One region of the Larkinella fluvii genome, then DNA from elsewhere that is predicted to be linked to it. Evidence: riboswitches for the same ligand, from Rfam matches in the RefSeq annotation. Region 1 holds a riboswitch; the other holds the start of a gene.
What was found. Region 1 has a riboswitch for S-adenosylmethionine ahead of metH (methionine synthase). Riboswitches for the same ligand answer to the same signal wherever they lie in the genome.
Positions count from the first base shown of each region.

Region 2: another riboswitch for S-adenosylmethionine. It lies ahead of ACS5NO_RS28935 (O-acetylhomoserine aminocarboxypropyltransferase/cysteine synthase family protein); the one in region 1 lies ahead of metH (methionine synthase).

Region 1 is NZ_JBPZHB010000003.1:568,409-577,316, forward strand. It holds gene ACS5NO_RS09730 (Ppx/GppA phosphatase family protein) at 1-457, opposite strand, end outside; gene ACS5NO_RS09735 (carbamoyltransferase family protein) at 654-2,516, shown strand; gene ACS5NO_RS09740 (SxtJ family membrane protein) at 2,787-3,149, shown strand; SAM riboswitch class I at 3,233-3,340, shown strand; gene metH (methionine synthase) at 3,450-7,229, shown strand; gene ACS5NO_RS09750 (PadR family transcriptional regulator) at 7,838-8,191, shown strand; gene ACS5NO_RS09755 (hypothetical protein) at 8,228-8,752, shown strand; gene ACS5NO_RS09760 (response regulator) at 8,855-8,908, opposite strand, start outside.
Region 2 is NZ_JBPZHB010000013.1:68,067-76,974, forward strand. It holds gene ACS5NO_RS28930 (homoserine O-acetyltransferase family protein) at 1-638, opposite strand, end outside; gene ACS5NO_RS28935 (O-acetylhomoserine aminocarboxypropyltransferase/cysteine synthase family protein) at 766-2,070, opposite strand; SAM riboswitch class I at 2,328-2,444, opposite strand; gene ACS5NO_RS28940 (Gfo/Idh/MocA family protein) at 2,699-4,177, opposite strand; gene ACS5NO_RS28945 (DciA family protein) at 4,479-4,805, shown strand; gene ACS5NO_RS28950 (S66 peptidase family protein) at 4,812-5,717, shown strand; gene ACS5NO_RS28955 (four helix bundle protein) at 5,817-6,206, shown strand; gene ACS5NO_RS28960 (amidohydrolase) at 6,260-7,597, opposite strand; gene ACS5NO_RS28965 (SusC/RagA family TonB-linked outer membrane protein) at 7,752-8,908, shown strand, end outside.

The DNA of each region.
Region 1 (8,908 bases):
CCTTTTTCCGATTCAGATAGAGGTTCAGTTCGGTGCTGCCACCGCCCACATCGATGTGCAGAAACTGCCGTTCGTCGAGGGCCTGCACCACCACGTTGTTGATCAGTTCGGCTTCTTTCTGACCGTCGATGATGTTGATTTCGATGCCGGTCAACTCCTTGATGCGGGTCGCTACTTTGTGGCCGTTGACGGCTTCCCGCATGGCCGAGGTGGCGCAGGCCATGTAGTCTTCCACTTCGTGGAGTTCCATCAACAGCTTATACACCTGCATCAGTTTGTTGGTACGAACTTCGCTTTCGGGCGTAATTTCGCCAAAATTAAACACATCGTGACCTAGCCGAAGCGGAAACCGGACGTATTCAACCTTCTTGAAACTAATCACGTCGTCCACGTGCAGAACCGTTGAAATCTGGAGACGGGCCGCGTTGGAGCCGATATCGATGGCAGCAATTTTCAAAATGAAGTTGGGAAAAGTGGTACTGAAACGCCCAAATATAGTCAATTTACATCCCCAGACGAAATACGGCGGCTTTTCTATAGAACGGTCGGGCGAATCGAGCTACCCGCTAAAATTTGGGGTACTTTTGAATGAACAGGCTTACCTTTAACACCGATTGACCCTTGCCGGTTTTACCGGGGTGCCCGACACAGACATGACGATTCTCGGAATTTCCGCATTTTACCACGATTCTGCTGCGGCTTTGGTCGAAGACGGGCGGATTGTGGCGGCTGCTCAGGAGGAACGGTTTTCGCGCAAAAAACACGATGCCGGTTTTCCGGCCCATGCCATTCGTTTTTGTCTGGAATACGGCGGAACGAGCTTGAATGAGCTGGATGCCATTGTGTTCTACGACAAACCGCTGCTGAAATTTGAGCGGTTGTTGGAAACCTATTACGCCTTTGCCCCGCGTGGTTTGCGGTCGTTCCTGACAGCCATGCCGGTTTGGATGAAGGATAAATTATTCCTGAAACGACTCCTGCGGGACGAGCTGAAAAAACTCGGCTACGATGCCGGAAAACCGGTAAAACTGCTTTTCCCCGAGCATCATTTGTCCCACGCGGCCAGCGCGTTTTATCCTTCCGCGTTTGAAAAAGCCGCCATTCTGACCATCGACGGCGTGGGCGAATGGGCGACGGCTTCCATCGGGTTGGGCGACGGAAAGGCGATGACGGTTTTGAAAGAACTGCATTTTCCGCATTCGCTGGGCTTGTTGTACTCCGCTTTTACGTATTTTCTGGGCTTTCGGGTCAACTCCGGGGAGTATAAATTGATGGGTTTGGCACCGTACGGAAATCCGAATTCGCCAGAGGTGGATCGGTATGTCGAGTTGATCAAAACGAAGCTGGTGGAGATCAACGACGACGGTTCCATCTGGCTCGACCAGAATTACTTCGATTATGCGACCGGTTTGCGGATGGTTCACGAAAAAAAGTGGGAAACGTTGTTCGGTATTCCAAAACGGAATTCGGATGACGAACTGAAACCGGAACATGGTAATCTGGGCCTGGCGATTCAGCGGGTGACGGAGGAGGTGGTCATCAACATGGCGCGTGAGGCCCGGCGATTGACTGATACGGATAATCTGGTGCTGGCGGGTGGCGTTGCCCTCAACTGTGTCGCCAACGGGAAACTGCAAAAATCCGGTATTTTTAAAAATCTGTTTATTCAGCCCGCAGCCGGTGATGCGGGTGGGGCCTTGGGCGCGGCTCTGGCGGCCTACCATATTTATTTCGGTAAAGAGCGAATCATCGATGCCGGGCACGACGCCCTGCAAGGGTCGTTTCTGGGTCCGACGTTTTCGGATCTGGACGTTGAGTTGATGGCAAAAAAGTACAAAGCGGTTTTTACCCGGTACGACGATTTTGAAGCCTTGTGCAAGGAAACCGCCCGATTGCTGGCGAACGAAAATGTGGTGGGCTGGGTGCAGGGGCGGATGGAATTCGGACCACGGGCGTTGGGTGGTCGCAGTATTCTGGGCGATCCGCGGAGTGCCGACATGCAGAAAAAACTGAACCTGACCATCAAATACCGCGAGTCGTTCCGGCCTTTTGCGCCCTCGGTGCTGGCCGAAGATTGTTCCGACTACTTCGATTACGACGGGACTTCGCCCTACATGTTGCTAGTGCATCCGGTTCTGGAAAACCGTCGAAAATCGCTGCCCGCTGATTACGACAGCCTTCCCATGCGGGAAAAATTGTATTTTCAACGCTCGGATTTGCCGGCCATTACGCACATCGACTTCTCCGCCCGGATTCAAACCGTTCACCGGAAAACGAACCCGTACTACTGGCAATTGATCGATGCGTTCAAACGACAGACGGGCTGTGCGGTTTTGGTCAACACGAGTTTCAACGTGCGGGGCGAACCCATCGTCAACTCGCCGGAGGACGCGTATCGCTGTTTTATGCGAACGGAAATGGATTATCTGGTGGTAGGGAATTATGTGTTTGATAAAAAACAGCAACCAGCGTGGCCGGAAAAGGGTGAGTGGAAGGAGGAGTTTGGATTGGATTGATAGTAGAAAGACTACCATTGTCACTCGTGACACGCGAGCGATATACTTTACAAGCTGTTTGAATTAACCGGGGAGAGCCCTGGAAGGGCGGTCTGTCAATAGGCAATAGCATCATTAGCTAGTGGTAGCTCCGGAGGAGCGGTCTAAAAACATCTTCGGGCCGCTCCTCCGGAGCTACCACTAGCTAATGATGCTATTGCCTATTGACAGGACAGGCCTCCGGCCTTAATTTAAAACGACTTCTTAAATTTTTTTAACACCTATCTGTCTATGAGTCAAGTAGACCGCGTCAAGGCCCAGTTGGTGATCGTAACCGGGTTGGTCGTTTTGTACTTTGTTTTTAAGTCCGGTTATTGGCTCTATGCCGCAGCAGCTGTCGGATTGCTCAGCATCTTCATTCCGGCGGCTGGCAACGGCATTGCCTGGCTGTGGTTCAAACTGGCCGAAATCCTGGGGATGATCAACAGCAAAATCATTCTGACGGTATTATTCTGGGCGGTTTTAGTCCCGATCGCGTACCTCTACCGGCTCCGGGCGAAAAACCCGTTGACCATCAAACGAACCCGGCAGGCATCGCTTTACCACGAGCGGAACCACACCTATACCAAAGAAGATCTGGAACATACCTGGTAACGGAATCTTTTGGGAAAACCGCCTGTTTCTCCCCGGAGGGAATCAGTTTGGCGAAGACCGGCTCTTTTTCTATTTTTGTAAACCGCTTATCGAGAAAGACGGAGGGATTGGACCCGATGATGTCTTGGCAACCATTCATACTCCCTGAAAAAGGTGCCAAATTCCGCCCCGGCAACGGGGACAGATAAGTTGAAAGCTTGCACCCTGCTTCCTTTCTTCGATAAGCCGTGTAACCGTATTTGCGCCGTTCTGCTATGGGCGGTGGTTTGCCGGGTAGGTAATCCTAATCAATACAAGAACTTGGAAAAAATAACTGACCTTCTTCAACAGCGTATCCTGATTCTCGATGGAGCCATGGGTACTATGATTCAACGGTATAAACTGGAAGAGGAAGATTATCGCGGGACGCGTTTTGTCGATTGGCCCCACGATTTGAAGGGCAACAACGATTTGCTGTCGCTCACAAGACCGGACATCATCAAGGAAATCCACCGCCAGTATCTCGAAGCCGGATCGGACATCATCGAAACCAATACCTTCAGCGGAACGTGGGTGGCGATGGCCGATTACCATATGGAAGAACTGGTGTATGAACTCAATTACGAGTCGGCGAAAATTGCGAAGGAAGTGGCGGTGGAAGTAACCCGCCAGAATCCCGACAAACCCCGGTTTGTGGCCGGTGCGATGGGACCAACCACGCGGCTGGCCTCCATGTCGCCCGATGTGAACAATCCGGGGTACCGCGCCATTACGTTCGATCAACTGGTCGAAGCATTTTACACCCAGGTTTCCGGATTGGTCGAGGGCGGATCAGATTTGTTGTTGATTGAAACCATCACGGATACGCTCAACGCCAAAGCCGCGTTGTTTGCCGTGGATAAATATTTTGCGGACAAAGGACTGGAACCGTTACCCATTATGGTTTCGGGAACCATTACCGACGCTTCGGGCCGGACGCTGTCGGGCCAGACGACGGAAGCGTTTCTGTATTCGGTGTCGCATCTGCCGTTGCTCAGCATTGGGTTGAACTGCGCGATGGGGGCCGAACTGCTGCGTCCGTATGTGCAGACGCTGGCGAAAGAAGCCCCGTTTTTTACGTCGGCCTACCCGAATGCCGGATTGCCCAACGAAATGGGGGAATACGATCAGTCACCCGACGAAATGGCGGCCCAGATCGAGGGCTTTGTGCAGGACGGTTTTGTCAACATCGTCGGCGGTTGCTGCGGTTCGACGCCGGATCACATTCGGGCCATTGCCCAGGCGATTGCAAAATACCCGCCCCGTCCGAGACCGCAGGCCGAATCGTATCAGAAGCTGAGCGGTCTGGAACCGTTGAAAATCACGGAGTTGACCAACTTTGTCAACGTCGGTGAACGGACGAACGTAACGGGTTCCAAGGCATTTGCGCGTTTGATCAAAGCCGGGGATTACGATGCGGCCTTGTCTGTAGCGCGTCAGCAGGTGGAAAACGGTGCGCAGGTGATCGACGTGAACATGGACGAAGGTATGCTGGATTCGGTGGAGGTCATGACGACCTTCCTGAACCTCATTGCCGCTGAACCCGACATTGCGCGCGTGCCGATCATGATCGACTCCTCGAAGTGGGAAGTGATCGAAGCCGGTTTGAAATGCGTGCAGGGCAAAGCCATCGTGAACTCGATTTCGCTGAAAGAAGGCGAGGAAGCGTTTATCGAACGTGCCAATCTGGTCAAACGCTACGGCGCTGCGGCCGTGGTGATGGCATTCGACGAAACCGGTCAGGCCGATAATTTCGAACGGCGGATTGAAATCTGCGAACGCGCCTACCGGATTCTGGTGGATAAAGTCGGCTTTTCGGCGCAGGACATCATTTTTGACCCGAACATCCTGACCGTTGCCACGGGAATCGAAGAACACAATAATTACGCCGTCGATTTTATCAATGCAACGCGCTGGATCAAGGAAAATCTGCCGTTAGCCAAAGTCAGTGGCGGGGTGTCCAATATTTCGTTCTCCTTCCGGGGCAACGAGGTAGTGCGGGAAGCGATGCACTCGGTTTTTCTGTACTACGCTATCAAAGCCGGGATGGACATGGGAATTGTGAACGCCGGTAATCTGGGCGTTTATGACGACATTCCGAAAGACCTCCTCGAACGCTGCGAAGATGTGCTGCTCAACCGCCGTCCGGATGCGACGGAGCGGCTGGTCGATTTTGCCGAAACCGTTAAGGCCAAAGGAAAAGTCGTTGTTCAGGATGAAAGCTGGCGGCAGGAACCGGTTCAGGAACGCTTGAAACACGCGCTGGTGCGGGGCATTACGGATTACATCGATCAGGACACGGAAGAAGCCCGGCTGCTGTATGAGCGCCCCATCGAAGTGATCGAGGGGCCGTTGATGGATGGCATGAACGTGGTGGGCGACCTGTTTGGCGAAGGTAAGATGTTTCTGCCGCAGGTGGTAAAATCGGCGCGGGTCATGAAAAAAGCCGTTGCCTATCTGTTTCCGTTCATCGAAGCCAGCAAAGCGGTGGGCGCGCGGGCGGCCGGAAAAATTCTGATGGCGACCGTCAAAGGCGACGTTCACGACATTGGAAAAAACATCGTCGGCGTGGTTTTGGGCTGTAATAACTACGAAATCATTGATTTGGGCGTGATGGTGCCGACCCAGAAAATTCTGGAAGAAGCCAAAAAACATAACGTCGATATCATCGGCCTGAGCGGTTTGATTACGCCCTCGCTGGATGAGATGGTGGGCGTGGCGAAAGAAATGGAGCGTCAGGGTTTTACGATGCCGCTGCTGATCGGCGGGGCTACGACCTCGCGGATTCACACCGCCGTCAAAATCGACCCGCATTATTCGGGGCCGGTGGTGCACGTGCTGGATGCCAGCCGGAGCGTGCCGGTGGCCGGACGGCTCATTAGCGAGCAGGAAAGTACGCGTGATCTGGTTTTCCACGAATTCAAAGACGAGTATACCAAACTCCGCGCCGATCACGCCAAGCGGAAGCAGGATAAAAAATCCCTGACGATCGACGTAGCCCGGAAAAACAAAACCGTTATCGACTGGTCGGAATTTGAACCGACCAAACCGCAGTTTCTCGGAAACCGCTATTTCCAGGACTATTCCCTGAAAGAAATTGCGGAGTTCATCGACTGGACGCCGTTTTTCCAGACCTGGGAATTGCACGGAAAATACCCGGCGATTCTGACCGATGAAGTGGTCGGCGTCGAAGCGAAGAAGGTTTTTGAAGATGCCAAGCGGCTTTTGCAGAAAGTGATCGATGAAAAACTGCTGACGGCCAAAGCCGTGGTTGGTTTTTATCCCGCCAACGCCACCGAAGACGATGTGCTGCTCCACGACTTTGAAGAAATCGTCCGCGAGATTCCCTGTGAACGGCACGGTTCGCACGCGCATATTGAATATAAACTCAGCCACATCGCCGAGCGTAGCGAGCACAAATCGGCAGGGGAACTGATCTACGATACCAAAACCGTACTCCACTTCCTGCGTCAGCAGAACCAGAAAGCACCCGGTTTGCCCAACTTCTGCCTGGCGGATTTTGTAGCTCCGATGGAGACGGGCCATACCGATTACATCGGCGGTTTTGCCGTTACAGCGGGGATTGGCATTGAAAAACTGGTGGAAGAATTCGAGCGTGATCACGACGATTACAACAGCATCATGATCAAGGCCATCGCCGATCGGTTAGCCGAAGCTTTCGCTGAATTGATGCACAAACGGGTTCGGACGGAATTCTGGCCGTATGCGACGAATGAAAAATTGTCGAACGAAGATTTAATCAAGGAAGAGTACCAGGGCATTCGGCCGGCACCGGGCTACCCCGCCTGCCCCGACCATACCGAAAAAGCGACGCTGTTTGAACTGCTGGATGCCGGACAGATCGACATCCAACTCACCGAGAGTTTTGCCATGTATCCGGCGTCGTCGGTGAGCGGTTTTTACTTCTCGCACCCGTCGTCGCGGTATTTTGCAGTCGGTAAAATCAACAAGGATCAGGTGCTCGATTATGCGCAGCGGAAGAACATGCCCCTCGATGAAGTCGAACGCTGGCTGTCTCCGGTTCTGTCGTACGACGCGTAAGGAACGCGTCCCCCACGCCCCGTCACCCCGCCCCAACGGGGCATCATCATTAACCCCGGACATTGTCCGGGGTTAATGATCATATCCGCGTCCTCGCAACCCTGAACGGGTTGAATATCGATCTAATTATCCAACCCTTTCAGGGTTATGACCAATTGGCCCTTCCCCGTATTCCCCGGACGATGTCCGGGGCTAATGATGATGCCCCGTTGGGGCGGGATGACGGGCGACCTCCCCGTATTCCCCGGACGATGCCCGGGGCTCATGATGGCGTCCCTTTGGGGCGGGGGTGACGGGCGACCTCCCCGTATTCCCCGGACGACATCCGGGGGTAATGAGGGTGCCCCTTTAGGGCGGGGTGACGGGCGACCTCCCCGTATTCCCCGGACGATGTCCGGGGTTAATGATGGTGCCCCTTTGGGGCGGTATGATGGGCGACCTCCCCGTATTCCCCGGACGACGTCCGGGGGTAATGAGGGTGCCCCTTTAGGGCGGGTTCTGTTGCGTGGAGGATTTGAAAAAAAATCCGGGAAAGATTTTGTTTATATATTGGAATCTTTTATATATTTACTTCATACAAATAAATTAACATTCTATTTCTGCACAGCATGGAACCATCAGGCAATGAATTTTTGCGGGGAACCCTGAAGACAATCGTGTTGAAACTGCTGACCGAACGGGGCCGGATGTACGGATACGAAATCACGCAGTCGGTCAAAGAGCGGACGCAGGGGGAAGTTATTCTGACGTTCGGGGCGTTATACCCGGTTTTGCACAAATTGCAACAGGAAGGATTACTGATTACGGAGTCGGTGGAAGTGGACGGGCGGTTGCGCAAATACTACACACTCACCCCCAGTGGCAACGAAATGGCCCACCAGAAAGTCTCTGATTTCGAGCGATTTGTTGAAGTAATGAAAGCCCTTTTACAACCGGTGCCAGCCTTGTCGCTGGGCCACTAAAATCCGAACCGATCAGCCGCTAAACCCGATAGTCCTATGGAAAAGCTCAACCCGCAACAAGTAGAAATCCTATACCGCCATCTGGTCTGGAACGGCACCGACGAAGCGCTGTTTGAAGAACTCCTCGATCACCTGGCTTGTGAGGTCGAGCATTACATGTGGATTGGTCTGCCGTTTGAAACCGCCCTGGAAAAAGTGCAGCTCGAAGCAAACGCCAAAGCTGTAAAACATTTGCGCAAAACCTACCAGATCGAGCTGACCATGAACGAGGAACAGCTTCGGAAAGCGGATCTGGACGATATTGTGTTTCAGTTTCGCAACAAAGCATACGGCGCGTATGATTTGCGGCAGGAATACCGGAATTCCCTGCGTACGGCCCTGCTGATGACCGTCGGAATGGTCCTGATGATGATGGCTCTACTAACCACCGTCAGTACCGGAAAATGGGCGTATCTGAGCGTTTGGGGGCTGGTCTGGACCGTTGGGCTGCTCAGTTTCTCGTATGCCGTCGGCACCTGTATTCGCCAGCGAATTCAGCAGCGATACCGGATCGTCCGATAAACGATTGCCTGGAGCGATGGTTGAAGAAATTGGAAGTGGCCGGGAAACGAGAACGTTTCACACGGTGTCCACTCCCAATCGGCTATTTATTCAACGCTAGGATTAAATCAGTCGGTAATGCGCTGCCAGGTCCTTCATAACCAGGATGTTGTCGAC
Region 2 (8,908 bases), on a different contig from region 1:
GTGTCATAATTGCGGTACGACAACATGGCCACGGCCCGGGCGGCTTTCAGGCCCGTTCGACCGGCTTCGTCGTGGCTTTCGCGCCAGGTGGGGTCGGTGCTGATGGCCATCCGTTGGGCTTCGTTGAAGGCAATGCCCCAGGGCGACATCACGGCGTTGGAAGCAATCAGAATCAGGTTTTGAATCACTTCGGGCTGTTGAATGGCCCATTCCAGCGCCTGCTGACCGCCAAGCGACCCGCCAATGCAGGTTTGAATCTGTTCAATACCCAGCTCCTGCCGGAGCAGGTCCAGTGCTTTGACAATGTCGTGGATCGTAATCAGCGGAAAATTGTGGTAAAACGGTTTCCCGGTTTGCGGATTGACCGACAGCGGCCCGGTGGAGCCGTAGCAGGAGCCCAGTACATTGGCACAAACGATGAACTGATGCGCCGGATCGTAGAATTTACCCGGCCCGATCATGCCCTCCCACCACTCGCCGGGATCGGCACTCCCCGTGAGGGCATGGCAAATCCAGACGACATTTGAACGGTCACTATTCAGCGTTCCACGCGTCGTATACGCCAGCCGGAAGCCCGGCAGAGCCGCACCCGACTCTAAAGCGAAGGTGTATTTGTAGTCAAAAAACCGGGTTTCCAATCGGAAAAAGAATTATCAGTTTACAGAATACGGTTTTCGGTATACGGTTTATGGTTTACGGTGGCTAACGCCTTAGGCTGTATGCGTCAGCACCGAAAACCGTATACCGAAAACCGTAAACTAAATATTAAGCACCAATGGCAGCAAACGCCCTTTCCAGATCGGCCTTGATGTCGTCGAGGTGTTCGGTACCCACCGACAACCGCAACTGACCCGGCGCAACCCCGGCACTGATTTGTTCGGTATCGCTCAACTGCTGGTGTGTGGTGGCCGCCGGGTGAATAATCAGCGTTTTGGAATCACCGACATTGGCCAGGTGGCTGATCATCGTCAGGCTGTCGATAAACTTATCGGCCAGTTCTTTTCCTGCTTTCAGCTTGAACGTCAAAACGCCCCCAAAACCGCGTTTGAGGTATTTTTTGGCCAGTTCATGGTAAGGGCTGCTTTCCAGACCCGGGTAGAAAACCCGTTCCACCTGCTCGTGTTGCTCCAGCCACTGCGCCAGGGCGAGGGCGTTCTGAACCGTGCGATCAACGCGCAACGACAGCGTTTCGATGCCTTGCAAAAACAAAAACGAATTGAACGGACTCAGCGAAGGTCCCCAGTCACGGAGTCCTTCGACCCGGGCGCGAATGATGAACTGGATGTTACCAAACGGCCCGCCAATGCCGAACACGTCGTTGAAGACCAGGCCGTGGTAGCCTTCGGAAGGTTCGGTAAACTGAGGAAATTTGCCGTTGCCCCAGTTGTAATTCCCGCTGTCGACAATGACGCCCCCAATGCTTGTGCCGTGGCCGCCGATCCATTTCGTGGCCGATTCGACCACAACAGCCGCACCGTGTTCGATGGGCCGGAACAAATAACCGCCCGCGCCGAAGGTGTTGTCGACAATCAGCGGCAAATCGTATTTCCGGGCCAAAGCCGCGAAGGCTTCAAAATCCGGAATGTTAAACTGGGGATTCCCAATGGTTTCCAGGTAAATGGCCTTCGTCTTGTCGTCGATCAGCTTTTCGAAGCTTTCCACTTTGTCGCCATCGGCAAAGCGGGCATCAATCCCGAGCCGTTTGAACGAAACCTTAAACTGGTTGTAGGTGCCGCCGTAGAGGTAGGAGGTCGTCACGAAATTATCGCCCACACCCAGAATGTTGTTGAGCGCAATGAACTGCGACGCCTGACCCGACGCCACGGCCAGAGCTGCCACCCCGCCTTCCAGAGCCGCAATGCGCTTCTCGAAAACGTCGGTCGTGGGGTTCATAATCCGGGTATAAATGTTTCCAAACTGCTGCAGGGCAAACAGTTGGGCGCCGTGTTCGGCATTATCGAAAACGTAGGAAGACGTTTGATAGATGGGAACCGCCCGGGATTTGGTGGTGGGGTCGGGCTCCTGTCCTGCGTGCAGTTGCAGGGTTTCAAAATGCAATGGTGTTGACATACGTGCTGCTAGTTATAGAGTTGAGGATTGGTGAAGCGAGAGTTAGATTCTAAAATTGACGCGCCAGCCGGGACGTTGGAACGTCCTGACGCCGGGTCGCCGGCGTGATGGAGTTGTTGAATGGCGGAGATAAACCCACGGCGCATTCCGTCAACCCGCTGCCGATAGCCTCTCCCGGTTGTCGGTATCGTCGGTGTGTGTGAAATTAGTAGCCCGCCGGGGGCATACAGCATCGGATGTTGGTCATGTGTCTGTTCGATTTATATCTCCTATCGGATAGCCAAAGCGATCCGTAGGCGGGATGTAGCACCTTGCCGCGCGGCAGGTTGCCAGAGGTTCACCGAGCCCGGTCTCTTGCCTCTTCTTTATAAATCAAGCGCAGCAGGAAGTCTGCTGCAACGATTCAAGGTTGTTCGAACCGTGTTGGAAACTTGATTTGAGCCGCAAGTATAGCGAACGAAGCCCGATGCTGCAAATTTTTTGGCAGGAAACCAGTCGAACAGGACTTCGACGCAGTAATTGTTTCCAATAAAAAACCTCTCATTTCAGGGTCTGGCGACCACAAAATGAGAGGTTTTACGCTTCTGGTGCTGTCCGAAAACTCCGGAAAGTCGCCAAGGCTTATTGACTAGGTCGTCAGCTTCCAGCCATCGCGGTATTGCCGCGAAACAAACTGGTTGGCATCGTCGAAGTTGGTAATTTTCATATTCTTGCCATCCCACATCAGGCGTTGGCGACCGGGGTAGTTGAAGCCCTTGCCGTCGGCTTTCGGTGTCCGGAGCATGTAGCTGCGAATGGCCAGGTTGCCCATCAGAACGGATTCGGTCAGCGGGCCGGAGAAGTCGAACGAAGACGTCAAGGCTTTGTGTTCCTTGCTGTTAAAACCGGCCTTGCAGGCTTCGGTCCACAGGATCTGGTGGCCGTTTTCGGGCCACGGTTTTCCGTCGGCCGGTTTGGGCTTCGGAGCGGCTTCCATTTTCTGTCCGTCTTTGGTATACAATTTCGGGTCATCACCGTACATGCCGCAGGCAATCAGACCTTTGTCGCCCACCATGAACATGCCGTTTTCGCCCCCTTCCGGATAAGCTTCACCCGCAGGCAAAAAGTCGGGGCGGAACGGACGAATACCGCCATCGGCCCAGATCAGTTTGACATCGGATTTATTTTTAGCCGACGCCGGGAATTTCAGTTCCACGTGCGACGCTGGCGGACAGCCTTCGGGGTTGTATTCCGGCGTCCAGTCTTTCAGAAATACCGAACTGATGCTGGTTTCCACTTCAGTAGGGTAGCCCAGTCCCAGAACGCGGAACGGAATATCCATGATGTGGCAACCGATGTCGCCGAGTGCGCCCGCACCGAAGTTCCACCAGCCGCGCCATTTGAACGGGTGGTAAGCCGGTGTGTAGCCCACTTTCTGGGCCGGTCCCAGCCACAGATCCCAGTCCAGATCGACCGGCGTATTTTCGGCAGCCTGCGGCACCGGAATACCCTGCGGCCACACGGGGCGGTTGGTCCAGATCTGAATGGTGTGAACTTTTCCGATCAGGCCTTTGTCAAACCAGTCCACCATCTGCTTCTGCTGCGGGTTCGAGGATCCCTGGTTCCCCATCTGCGTCACCACCTTGTATTTACGGGCGGCTTCGGTCAGCATCCGGGCTTCGTAAATGTTGTGGGTCAGCGGTTTTTGCACGTACACGTGCTTGCCCCGCTGCATGGCGGCCATCGCCACGACGGCGTGTGTATGGTCGGCGGTCGAAACCGTAACGGCATCAATGTTCTTTCCTTCTTTTTCGAGCATTTCACGGAAGTCCTTGTAGCGCTTGGCGTTCGCATGCTTCGTAAAATTCTCTTTCACACGGGGAAGCCCCCAGTCCACATCGCACAGGGCCACGACGTTGTTGGCTCCGTTGTTGAACGAGTTGTTGATGTCACTGGACCCTTTCCCACCAAAGCCGACAGCGGCCAGGTTAAGTTTATCGCTGGGCGCGATGAAGCCCGGCCCGCCCAGAACGTGGCGCGGCACGATAAAGAAACTACCAGCAGCTAATGCCCCGGCCTGAATGAACTTGCGACGCGATGTCTGCGACGGTTTTTCAGAAGATTGCATAAATCAGATAAGGACTATAGGTAAATCAATACAAATAAAGCTCAAATTAAGGAAGATATACCAATCGGGAAGCGAAAAAATGGTTAAAGTAAATGAGGTGGTTTTAATGGTTAAGAATGGTTGGGTGGTTAAGAATGGTTGAATAGCTGGTGGAGCCCATCTTTCAACCAGCCTACAGCCATTTAACCATTCAACCCTCATCAACCATCCAATCATCCACTTTCCGTAGTTAAAATTTTTCCGGGATTGCCGGGCCATTCCTTCGGGTGGTTCGTTACCTTTGTGTTAAGACCCGTTTCGTATGGCCCAATATTATCGTTTTGACAAAGACAATGCTTCCCGGCGTGCCGGAACGGTTGCCCTGAAGGATGCGATCGGGCAGATGCTAAAGTCCTATCAACTGCAAACCCGGTTCAACGAAACGTATCTGGAAGCTTTTTGGGAGAAGATGATGGGCAAAGCCATCGCTTCCCGCACCAACCGGCTCTACGTCAAAGACCGCAAGCTCCACATCGAAATCAATTCCGCTCCGCTGCGCAGCGAACTGGTGATTGCCAAACAGAAAATGATTCAGCTCATCAACCGCGAAATGGGTGCCGATGTGCTGGAGGATGTCATTTTTATCTGATTCACTTTGATACGACCCCCTTTTTTAGAACCCGGTCAGCGGGTGGGCGTGTTGGCTATGGCCAGCCGTCTGGACTATGAATCGCTCGAACCGGCCTTCCACATCCTGCGCGATCAGTGGCAGTTGGAGGTGGTAGAGGGCGAATCGCTCCGGAGTAGTTATTATCAGTTTGCGGGCGACGACGCCCTGCGCACCCGCGACCTGCAACAGATGCTCGACGACCCCGGCATCCGGGCGATTTTCTCCGCCCGGGGGGGCTACGGCAGCTACCGCATCCTCGACCGGCTTGACTTTACGCAGTTTCTGAAAAATCCGAAATGGATCATTGGCTTCAGTGACATTACGGTTGTACACTGCCACCTGCACCGGATGGGCATCCAGAGTTTACACGCCATTATGCCCAAATTATTTGGCGGTGAAGGCGTTACGGATTCCATCGAAACGCTGCGGCAATGCCTTTTTGGTGAACCCCTTACTCCCTATACCAGCCCCTTCCACCTTCTCAACCGCCCCGGAACGGCCACGGGCTCCCTCGTTGGCGGCAACCTGACGCTGCTCATGCACATTCTGGGCACGCCATCCGACATCGATCTGACCGGCAAACTTTTGTTTATCGAAGACATCGACGAGACACTTTTCTCCACCGACCGCATGATGATTCAGCTCCGGCGCTCCGGCCGATTGGCCGATCTGGCCGGTTTGCTGGTGGGACAGTTTACGGACATGCGCATCAACGAATCCTCGCCCTTTGGCAAAACCGCCAACGAAATCATTGCCGAGCAGGTGGCCGGGTATAACTACCCCGTTTGCTTCGATTTCCCGGTCGGCCACGTAGCCCGCAATCTGGCCATGCCGATTGGAAAAACCGCAGAGTTAGTGGTGAAGGAAGAAGGCGGGCAGTTGCGGTTTTAAGGGGAATAATAAATGCAAAATGATGAATTTTAAATGTAAAAGTGACTGGTAAGAGAGAGCGTCGTCTAATGGTTCATGAATACTACATGGAAATGGCCAATGACGAATGATAAAATGGGTGAACGAAAGACCCGGCAGTATGATCTCGAAGAACGGCTTATTGATTTTGCCGTACTAATCATTGAAACCGTAAACCGAATCCCCCCCACAAAAGCAGGGAGTCATCTGGGCGGCCAACTTATTCGTTCGGGTACTGCGCCAGCCTTACATTATGGTGAAGCCCAGGGCGCGGAGTCTCGAAAGGATTTTATTCACAAAATGAAGGGTGCCCTGAAAGAGCTTCGGGAGTCGCAGATCAACTTGAAAATCCTCAAAAAAACTCAGCACCTTACTTTTGCCGACGAAAAAACCACCCAGGAATGTCGGGAACTGGTTCAAATCTTCACGCGCAGCATTGAAACCGCTGAACGCAATCTAGCCCAGAAGTAGCCCCACTTTTACATTCATCATTTTACATTTTACATTTATTATTCTTTTCTCAATCACTTCTTCTTCCCACCCGCCGTTGCGGCTCCTTTCCACTGCTCCATGTAATCGACGGTCAGGTGACAGAGGGATTTGACACCCAGGCCAAAGCCGCTTTCATCGATAAAGAAGTCCGGTGTGTGGTGCGGGGCGGCATCTTCCAGTTTGCGGCCTTTTGGCATACCACCCAGAAAATAGAAAAAACCGGGTACTTTTTGCTGGAAAAAGGAGAAGTCTTCCGCACCGGTATCGAGCGGACGGATGATCACGTTGTCTTTTCCGGCCACGGCTTCCAGCGTCGGCACCATCTGATCGGTTAAAGCCGGGTCGTTGTAGGTCACGGGATACATCACGTCGATTTTCACATCCGCTTTGGCTCCGGCACTCTCCGATATGTTGGTGGCAATTTCGTTAATCCGGCGATGGATCGTTTTCTGCATATCGGGCGTAAACGACCGGATGGTGCCGATCATGTTCACCTCTTCCGGAATGATGTTTTGCCGAATCCCGCCATGCACCGCGCCCACCGTTACCACCGCCGGGTATTCTGTAATGGCCAGATTCCGGCTGACAATGGTTTGCAGGCCCATCACAATTTGCGACGAAGTCACAATCGGATCGACCCCCGACCACGGTGCTGCGCCGTGCGTCTGTTTGCCTTTGACTTTGATGCTGTAAAAATCGACGGCTGCCATCGTGGCCCCCGGGCGGTATTTGATGGTTCCGACTTCGGTTTGGGAGTTGATGTGCAGGCCAAAAATGGCGTCGACCTTCGGATTTTCCAGAACCCCTTCTTTCACCATCAACTGCGCGCCCCCCTCTTCACCGGCCGGTGGGCCTTCTTCGGCGGGTTGAAAAATAAACTTGACGGTTCCTTTCAAGTCGTTTTTAACACTGGCCAGCACTTCGGCCACGCCCATCATGATGGCGACGTGTGAATCATGACCACATGCGTGCATGACGCCGGTTTTCTGGCCGTTGAACTCCGTCGTTACCGTGGATTTGAACGGCAGATCGCCCCGCTCGGTCACCGGCAAACCGTCCATATCCGCCCGCAACGCTACGACCGGCCCCGGTTTGCCGCCTTTCAGAATGCCGACGACCCCGGTTTTGGCCACATTGGTTTTTACCTCGATGCCCAGCGAATGGAGGTGAGCAGCAATCTTGGCGGAGGTTTGCAGTTCGCGATTGCCCAGCTCCGGGTTCTGGTGAATTTCACGACGCCAGGTGACCACTTTTTTCTCCAGCCCATCGGCCAGTTTATTCATCTGATTCTTCAGGGGCGACTGGGCCGGTAACGTAAACGGTGCCAGTGCAAGCGAAAAAACCACTGCACCGACTGTTTTTGTAAACATCCTCATATACTCGTTCTGGTTTATTTCCTGTTTTGCCGAAAATGCAAGCTAGGTTGTTTTTCTAAGTAATATTTAGAAAAATTTTATCAAAGTAGTATTATGCAATCATTTTTTGAACCATTTTTGCGAATAACCTAAACAAATATACAGATTTATGAAAAAACTATTACCATCCCTATGGGTGTGGTTTGCCTTGCTGTGTCTACCAGCACTGGCGCAGGATCGCACCGTTACCGGGAAAATCACTTCATCAGACGACGGCTCCCCACTCCCGGGCGTGAGTGTTCAAATCAAGGGCACCACCCGCGGTGCCAACAGCAACAGCGACGGCACCTACCGCCTGGGCAACGTCCCGGAAAATGCCCGGCTCGTCTTCAGTTTCATCGGTTTTGCTTCCCAGGAAATCGAAACCGGCAACCGCTCCACGATCAACGTCACCCTCCAGGTCGATGCCACCAGCCTCAGCGAAGTGGTGGTGGTGGGGTACGGTACACAAAGCAAAAAAACCATTACGGGTGCGGTTTCTTCGGTCAATGGCGAGACCATTGCCAACAAACCCGTTCAGAGTTTCGATCAGGCTTTGCAGGGCCGGGCTGCGGGGGTGAACATCATCACACCGAACGGGGTTCTAAACAACGCGCCGGTGATCCGGATTCGCGGGGTTTCGTCCATCAACGGCAGTTCGTCACCGCTGATCGTCATCGACGGCCTGCCCATCAACTCCAACGACAATGTTTCGGCGGGCGGTTTTACGGTGAACAACCCACTGGGCGACATCAACCCGTCCGATATCGAATCGCTTGAGATCCTGAAAGATGCGTCGGCAACGGCCATTTACGGTTCGCGGGCAGCCGCCGGGGTTATTCTGATCACCACCAAAAAAGGCAAGGAAGGCCGGGTGCAGGTAACCTACGACGGTTGGGTTGGCGTTACCAAACCGTTCAAGCTGTTTGACATCCTGGATGCACAGCAGTACATGGACTACAAAAACCTAGCCGCCCGCAACGCCAACCTGCCCGACCAGTTTTTCCCCACCCTCAATGCCGATGGCAGCGTGGTGAACACCGACTGGTACGATGTGATTTACCGCACCGGAACGGCCCACAACCACAACCTGGGCGTCAACGGCGGGACGAAAGACACGAAGTACGCCTTCTCGGTGGGCTACACCGATCAGGAAGGGATGTTGAAACAGAACTCCTTCAGTCGGATGACGGGTCGGATGAACATCTCGCACCAGTTGAACAAAGCCATTCGGCTCGGTGCCAATATTGCGCTGGCCAACAGCAAAAACCAGGCTCCCAACACCGG